DNA from 2 places in the Psychrobacillus sp. AK 1817 genome. Region 1 is predicted to be linked to the other one. Evidence: riboswitches for the same ligand, from Rfam matches in the RefSeq annotation. Region 1 holds a riboswitch; the other holds the start of a gene.
The links. Region 1 has a riboswitch for thiamine pyrophosphate ahead of tenA (thiaminase II). Riboswitches for the same ligand answer to the same signal wherever they lie in the genome.
Positions count from the first base shown of each region.

Region 2: it holds a riboswitch for thiamine pyrophosphate, as region 1 does, so the genes downstream of both, D0S48_RS11040 (YkoF family thiamine/hydroxymethylpyrimidine-binding protein) here and tenA (thiaminase II) in region 1, are expected to answer to the same signal.

Region 1 is NZ_CP031739.1:3,282,984-3,286,641, forward strand. Features, by position in the region: gene rlmD (23S rRNA (uracil(1939)-C(5))-methyltransferase RlmD) at 1-940, shown strand, start outside; TPP riboswitch at 1,142-1,239, shown strand; TPP riboswitch at 1,299-1,396, shown strand; gene tenA (thiaminase II) at 1,470-2,159, shown strand; gene thiM (hydroxyethylthiazole kinase) at 2,140-2,883, shown strand; gene thiD (bifunctional hydroxymethylpyrimidine kinase/phosphomethylpyrimidine kinase) at 2,880-3,658, shown strand, end outside.
Region 2 is NZ_CP031739.1:2,236,468-2,240,125, reverse strand. Features, by position in the region: gene D0S48_RS11050 (ABC transporter ATP-binding protein) at 1-994, opposite strand, end outside; gene D0S48_RS11045 (ECF transporter S component) at 987-1,568, opposite strand; gene D0S48_RS11040 (YkoF family thiamine/hydroxymethylpyrimidine-binding protein) at 1,561-2,151, opposite strand; TPP riboswitch at 2,228-2,335, opposite strand; gene D0S48_RS11035 (2-hydroxyacid dehydrogenase) at 2,491-3,450, shown strand.

The sequences.
Region 1 (3,658 bases):
AAAGGTGATTGCAGGGTTCTATCAGGCGAAGTCTCACAGAATTGCAGACACTCCAACTTGTTTGATCCAATCGGATGAAGCTGATCGATTGATGAGAGCATTCAAGGAAAAGGCATTAGAGCTAGACTTAGTCCCTTACAATGAAGACACAAAAAAAGGTCAGCTGCGTCACTTAGTAGTTCGTAAAGGCAGAGCAACTGGCGAAGTGATGGTCGTTTTAGTAACAAAGCATCCTAAGCTTTCAAAGAAGGAAGCAATTATTGAACTAATTAGAGAAGCAGAACCAAAAGTCACCTCGATTATGCAAAATGTTAATTCAAGAAATACGAACGTCATCTACGGAGACGAAACAAACCTATTGTGGGGGAAACCAACGATTGAGGATTTAATCGGAGATGTTCGATTTGAAATATCTGCTCGTTCCTTTTATCAGGTAAACCCAGAGCAGACAGAAGTATTATATAAACAGGCACTCGATTATGCTCAACTTTCAGGTGACGAGACTGTAATTGACGCTTATTGTGGAATTGGTACAATTTCATTATTCCTAGCGCAAAGAGCGAAGCAAGTGTTGGGTGTAGAAATTGTCCCTCAAGCGATTGAGGACGCAAAAAGAAACGCTGATCTAAACGGCTTCACTAACACATACTTTGAAGCTGGCCCAGCAGAGGAAGTCATTCCACGGTGGTACAAGGAAGGAAAAAATGCAGATGTTCTAGTAGTGGATCCTCCGAGAAAAGGCTGCGACGAAGCACTTCTGACGACAATCATAGAGCAACGCCCAAAACGTGTAGTTTATGTCTCATGTAACCCAGCAACACTTGCACGTGATCTTCGCATTTTAGAAGATGGAGGCTATAAGACACAGGAAATTCAACCAGTGGACATGTTCCCGCAGACGACACATTGCGAAGCTGTCGCTTGGCTGGAACTAGCATAATTATTCAAAAACGAATTCTGATTTTGGAATTCGTTTTTTTATTTTTCGCTTATTTAAATTTAGTCTGGAAGAAGCTCCTACTTATGATATAAATTCAATACATCTGCTAGGGTCTTTGATTCATTTTTAAACTCATACCTGTCACGTCGTGATTATTATCTTGTTTGCCGCGGTGCTTTCAGTTAAACTTAGTGTAATTAAATGAATTTGCAGGGGGACACGTTTGTGTTGAGAAGGTAAAACCTGACCCTTAGAACCTGACTGTTAATACAGACGTAGGGAGCAAAGTACACGATTATCAATATGTACTTACTTAAGCTCCGCGTATTTTTTACGTGGTGCTTTTCTTTTGCAAATACTTTAATTGCGGGGGGACACATTGTGTTGAGAAGGTTAAAACCTGACCCTTAGAACCTGACAGTTAACACTGGCGTAGGGAGCAATCATGGGTGTAGTCTACACTTTTTGGGCGTCTCTATTAGAGGCGCCTTTTTTGCACTTACGTCCACCAATTAAGGAGGACAAAAAAATGGAGTTTTGTGAAAAAGTTAGACAGGAGACGCAATTTTATTGGGAGGCTAGTTTTAACCATCCGTTTGTGCAAGGTATTGCTGATGGTAGTTTACCACTCGAAAAGTTCAAGTTTTATATGCTACAGGATGCGTATTATTTAAAGCATTACACAAAAGTCTTAGCTTTAGCAGCTGCAAAGGCAACAAATGATGAGGACATTCAGTACTTTTTAAACAGTGCGAGATTTATTCATGAAGCAGAGCTTGAGCTTCACCGTACAACTTTTCAAGACTTAAATGTAACGGCCGAAGAAATTGAAAATTTTGAGGTGGCACCAGCTACTTATAATTATGTGAGTCATATGTACAATGCAGTCCATAATGGCGATGTAGCAGAAGCATTTGCTGCTATATTACCTTGCCCTTGGCTCTATCAAGAAATTGGGCAACAGCTTAAGTATGCTCGTCCGAATATACCGCTGTATGCGCAATGGATTGCATTATATGCATCTGACGAAATGCTTCAATCGATTAATAAGCAAAAGTCGATGTTAAATCGTTTTGCGAAGGAACAGCCCATGAAACAAAAGGTTTTAAAGGCACATTTTGAAAAAAGCTGTTATTACGAGTGGATGTTTTGGGAAATGCCATGGACGATGCAAAATTGGACAAAAGGGGTGTATATGAATGAGCCTACAAAAAATTAATCTACAAAAACCTTTAGTGCATTGTATCACCAACTATGTCGTGGCCAATTTTACAGCAAATGGCTTACTAGCAATAGGAGCTTCACCTGTGATGGCCGATGCGGTTAAAGAAGCGGCGGAAATGGCATCAAAATCGAATGCGCTTTTATTAAATATCGGCACATTAAATGAACAGACAATAAAATCAATGCTTCTAGCAGGAAACAGTGCGAATGTGAAGAACATTCCTATAGTTTTTGATCCCGTCGGTGCAGGGGCAACGAATTTTCGATTAGAAACAACGATGGAAATATTACAACAACTTAAAATTAATTTAATTCGGTGTAATGTCGGAGAACTCGCGGCTATTGCAGGTGTTACTTGGCAAGCAAAAGGCGTCGATAGTGGCGTGGGTGAACTTGATGTAGCTGAGACGGCCATGCATGTTGCAAACAAATATAACTGTCTTGTGATTGTGACAGGTGAGCAAGATGTGATTACAGATGGTATCAGAATAGAATGGATCGTAGGTGGTCATGAAAAGGTAACGAAAATGACAGGAAGTGGCTGTCTATTAAGTGCCCTTTGTGCAGCAGAGCTCGCAAGCTGTGAAAATGCATTCGAAGATCTTGCGAATCTACTTCGTGATTATAAACAAGCAAGCTCAAATGCGTATTCAACGATTGGGACATTCCATATGAATTTTCTAAATCAACTTGAATATTTAGCGGAGGGACACCAATGATTACATTAACGATAGCGGGTTCAGATAGTGGAGGCGGAGCAGGCATTCAGGCAGATATTAAAACGTTTCAAGAGCTTGGTGTATTTGGTACAAGTGTTATCACTGCCTTAACCGCCCAAAATACGTTAGGTGTACATGGCATTTTTCCAACAACAGTACAATTTGTAGAAGCACAATTGAAGGCGGTCCTTGAAGATTTTAATGTGACAGCGATTAAAACAGGCATGTTATTTAATTCAGAGATTATTGAGTGTGTCGCTGCTACACTTAAAAATAGAGGCTTACCTCTTATCGTTGACCCTGTGATGATTGCGAAGGGCGGCGCCAGCTTGCTTCAACAAGAGTCTATACAAGCTCTTAAAAATAAGCTGCTACCCATTGCAACTGTTTGCACACCAAATATACCAGAAGCCGAGGTCATAAGTGGTCGCTCCATTCATACGGAACAAGAACTATTTCTAGCTGCTCAAGATATTATCTCCCTTGGGGTACAATGTGTGGTTATGAAAGGTGGACATTTAGCTGGTGACAAAGCGATTGATGCGGTGTTTATAAAAGGGGAGGTTCCTTTTGTCTTAGAAACGAATCGATTTGAAACTAAACATACGCACGGAACAGGCTGTACATTTTCAGCAGCATTAACAGCAGAAATAGCAAAAGGAAAATCTTTGCAAGAAGCCGTTTTGGAAGCGAAAAAATTTGTCCATTTAGCGATTAGCAATCCATTAAATATTGGGCATGGTTTTGGTCCAACGAATCATTTTGCCTATCGTCA
Region 2 (3,658 bases), 1.0 Mb from region 1:
GTCGCTCCAACATTTCCTCCGTATTTTGAACACCACCGAAAGAAACCTCTTCCTTCACTTGCCCTGTAATAAACAAAAATTCTGGTGATTGAGGTACATAGCCTAACATGCTAGGCTTTACTTTGCCATTAGAGGGTAAAATACCAGAAAGAGCCTTCAATAATGTAGATTTCCCACTGCCATTTGGTCCAGCTAGCACTGCGATTTCTCCTTTATTTAAAGAGAATGAAGTTGGCTGTAAAAAATGCTTTGTACTAATATTTTCCACATGCAGAGACTTTTCTGCTTGAACCATGCTCTTCCTTTTGGTATAGCTTTCATACGGAATTCTATCTTCCTTTAACTTAATTGTTCGATGAAAGAAGTTGTCCCATAGGTCGAGTCTATGCTCAATCGCTAAGATGGTTATACTCGATTTTTGCTGAAGTAAGTCCAACCATTCAATATATTGTTTTGCGGTATACGGGTCCAGATGGGTGATAGGCTCATCTAACAATAATATTTCTGGCTCCATAATCATTGCACAAGCAGTGGCAACCCTTTGCTTCATACCTCCAGAAAGCGATTGAATGATGGAATGTCGATAATCCGTTAACCTAGTTAACTCCAATACTTCAGAAATCTTCGTCTCCATTTCTTCCTGTGCGACGAGTAAATTCTCTAAAGTAAAAGCAAGCTCTTCCTCTACAGTTGGCATACAAAATTGTGCATCGGGATCTTGAAATACTGTTGCGATACGATGATTGACCTCGCCAGGTCGATAGGAATCATTTTCTTTACCAAAAAGTTCTATTCTACCGGACACTATGCCATCGCAATTTTCTGGATAGAGACGATTGCACAAATAAAGTAAAGTGCTCTTTCCGCAGCCGCTTGGTCCGGTTATGACGACACGCTCTCCTTTTTCGATAGACATAGAAAAGTTTGATAGAACAGCAGTATCCTTGTCTGGATAAGAAAAGGTGACATCTTCAAAACGGATAACTTTAGGCACGAATATCACCTTTTTTTGAACGCGAAATAGCATATCCTCTTAACGACCCAGTGGCAAGCAAGCCGTCAGCTACAGCTTTTCCACCTAAACCAGCAATGAGAGTTCCACTAAAAATACGAACAACTAGCATGAAAACTACATACCCAGTTGTATAAACGGCAAATCCTCCTAAGAAATAGCCATACACAAAGCTAAAAACTGCGGATCCTGCTCCCGCAAGCATTAAAACCCAAAGATCAAACCGTTTGTAACGTGTAGCGGCGAATACAGCCTCGGCACCTAGACCTTGTATGACACCAGAAAGGATAAGACGTGGCCCGACGGCATTACCTAAAAGTACCTCTATTGCTGCTGCGATAGTTTCCGAGATAACCGCCGCCCCGGGTTTCCGAATGATGTACATACAGATAATTGAAACGATAAACCAAACACCAAAAATCCACTCATATGCGATTGGTCCGACGAAGCCAGACCAAATGTTTCCTACATGAAGGAAGAGTAAATAAACAATCCCAAACACCACTGCAAAGACCGACATTAAAACAATTTCTTTTAGCTTCCATGATTTAAGCATGGAGGTCATCTCCGTGAGAAGGGCTATTAATGCTCATCGATAAAGTCATCACTAAATGCTTGTGCTCTTCTGATCTAGCTCTGCTGAAGGCTGCCTCATAATAAGCAAACACGTCATGGATATCCCCATGAATCCCGCTAGCATAATGCATAGATTCATTGAATACACCCTTCACTTTAGCGTGCTCAATCTCTCTGTAGATCACATCCATATAGTTAGGATTGTTCATAGGGTATAAAGCAAATTGAGAAGAAACATATTGGTTTGTTTCATCCTTATTTGTCACTTCATTTCCCTTGTCTAAATAAACGTCAGCAGTGGTGTCGCCAGGACAACCCGCTGAGAATGTTCCAGAAAGAGCTACATGTACCCCTGTTTTGGCAGCATTCAGAGTAATAGATTTTGCCACATTAAATACATGAACTTGTTTTCCTCTGATAACGGTTGAGACATCATCCGTATGCATCCACACATTGGATACATCTGTATTCTGTAGTGCACCTTTAATAATGCTTACAAAATCATTGCTCATCGGATGTAGGGAAAAACGAAACCCTACAATTGGACTTAAACCACATTCCATCCTAAAAACCTCCCTCAATTTTTTCATAAAAAAAAGCTACATCCGTGAAGATGCAGCCACTAACCCTTATGAAAAAAGGAAAGTCACCGCACTTCCTCACGCAGGTATTATCCTGATCGAGTAATAAGGGATCGGAGCTAAAAAGCTCTCATCACAGCCAAAGTGGGCACCCCTAGTGCAGAAACGGTATGTAGTTTTACAGTTGTGTATAAATTTACACAATTTGTTTTCTTTATGTGCCCACAGTATAGCGTATAAAAATATAATTGTAAATATGGTTGAATTCTTTTCTCTAATCGTCCATGCTTAAATTATCAGAAAACATAAGGGGGAAACTAAATGAACAAAATTTTTATTACTCGAAAATTACCGGAGGAAATTGTACAGCCATTAAGAGAAAAATTTGAGGTGAATATGTGGCACAGCGAGGAAACTCCAATGGATTATGAAGATATAAAAAAGGAGGCAAAGGACGTCCATGCCCTGTGGACGGTTCTCTCTGATAAAGTGGACCGGGAACTTATAGAAAGTCTACCGAATTTAAAAATTATCAGTAATCTAGCGGTTGGCTTCAATAATATTGATGTGGAAGCAGCGAAAGAAAAAGGGGTTATGGTAACAAATACTCCTGGTGTATTAACTGAGACAACTGCAGACCTAACCTTTGCGTTGTTATTGGCTACTGCTCGTCGTATTACCGAAGCAGAACAAGATATTCGTGCAGGTAAATGGAAATCATGGACACCGATGCAGCTGACGGGAATGGACGTTTTTGGAGCTACGTTAGGAATCATAGGCATGGGAAGAATCGGTGAAGCGGTAGCAAGACGTGCGAAGGGTTTTAATATGAAAGTCTTATATCATAATAGAACAAGAAAATTAGAGGCAGAGCAACAAAATAACTTTACATATGTGGAGCTAGAAACATTATTGCAAGAATCTGATTTTGTTGTAATATTGACACCTCTAACTCCAGAAACTAAAAGGATGATTGGAAAAAAAGAGTTAGGATTGATGAAGGAAACCTCTGCTCTTATTAATGTTGCACGTGGCGGAATCGTAGATGAGCAATCCCTTTATGATGCCCTCCTAAATAAAAGAATATGGGCCGCTGGACTAGATGTTTTTGAGACGGAGCCTGTTCCTTTAGATCATCCACTCTTAACCTTGCCTAATGTTACAGTCCTACCCCATATCGGCAGTGCAAGTATTCATACGAGACTTGCTATGATGCAAATAAATGCTAAAGCAATTGAAAATGTTTTAGAGGGACAAGAACCTGACAATCGAGTTGTTTAAAGGAAAAAAATTATAATCTAGGCTGCCATGAATCCAGTATTCATGGCATTTTTTATGAGGTAAGAAAGGTGTAAGTATGCGACGGGGATGGCTTATCGCTCACCCCACAGAAAGTGTCCACCTGAAATCAAGCTTACTATCCTATGTCCTAATCTAGTAGAAAGCAAGTGAGCATGCACTTTTCAATTAAAACTATACAAAAGCACTA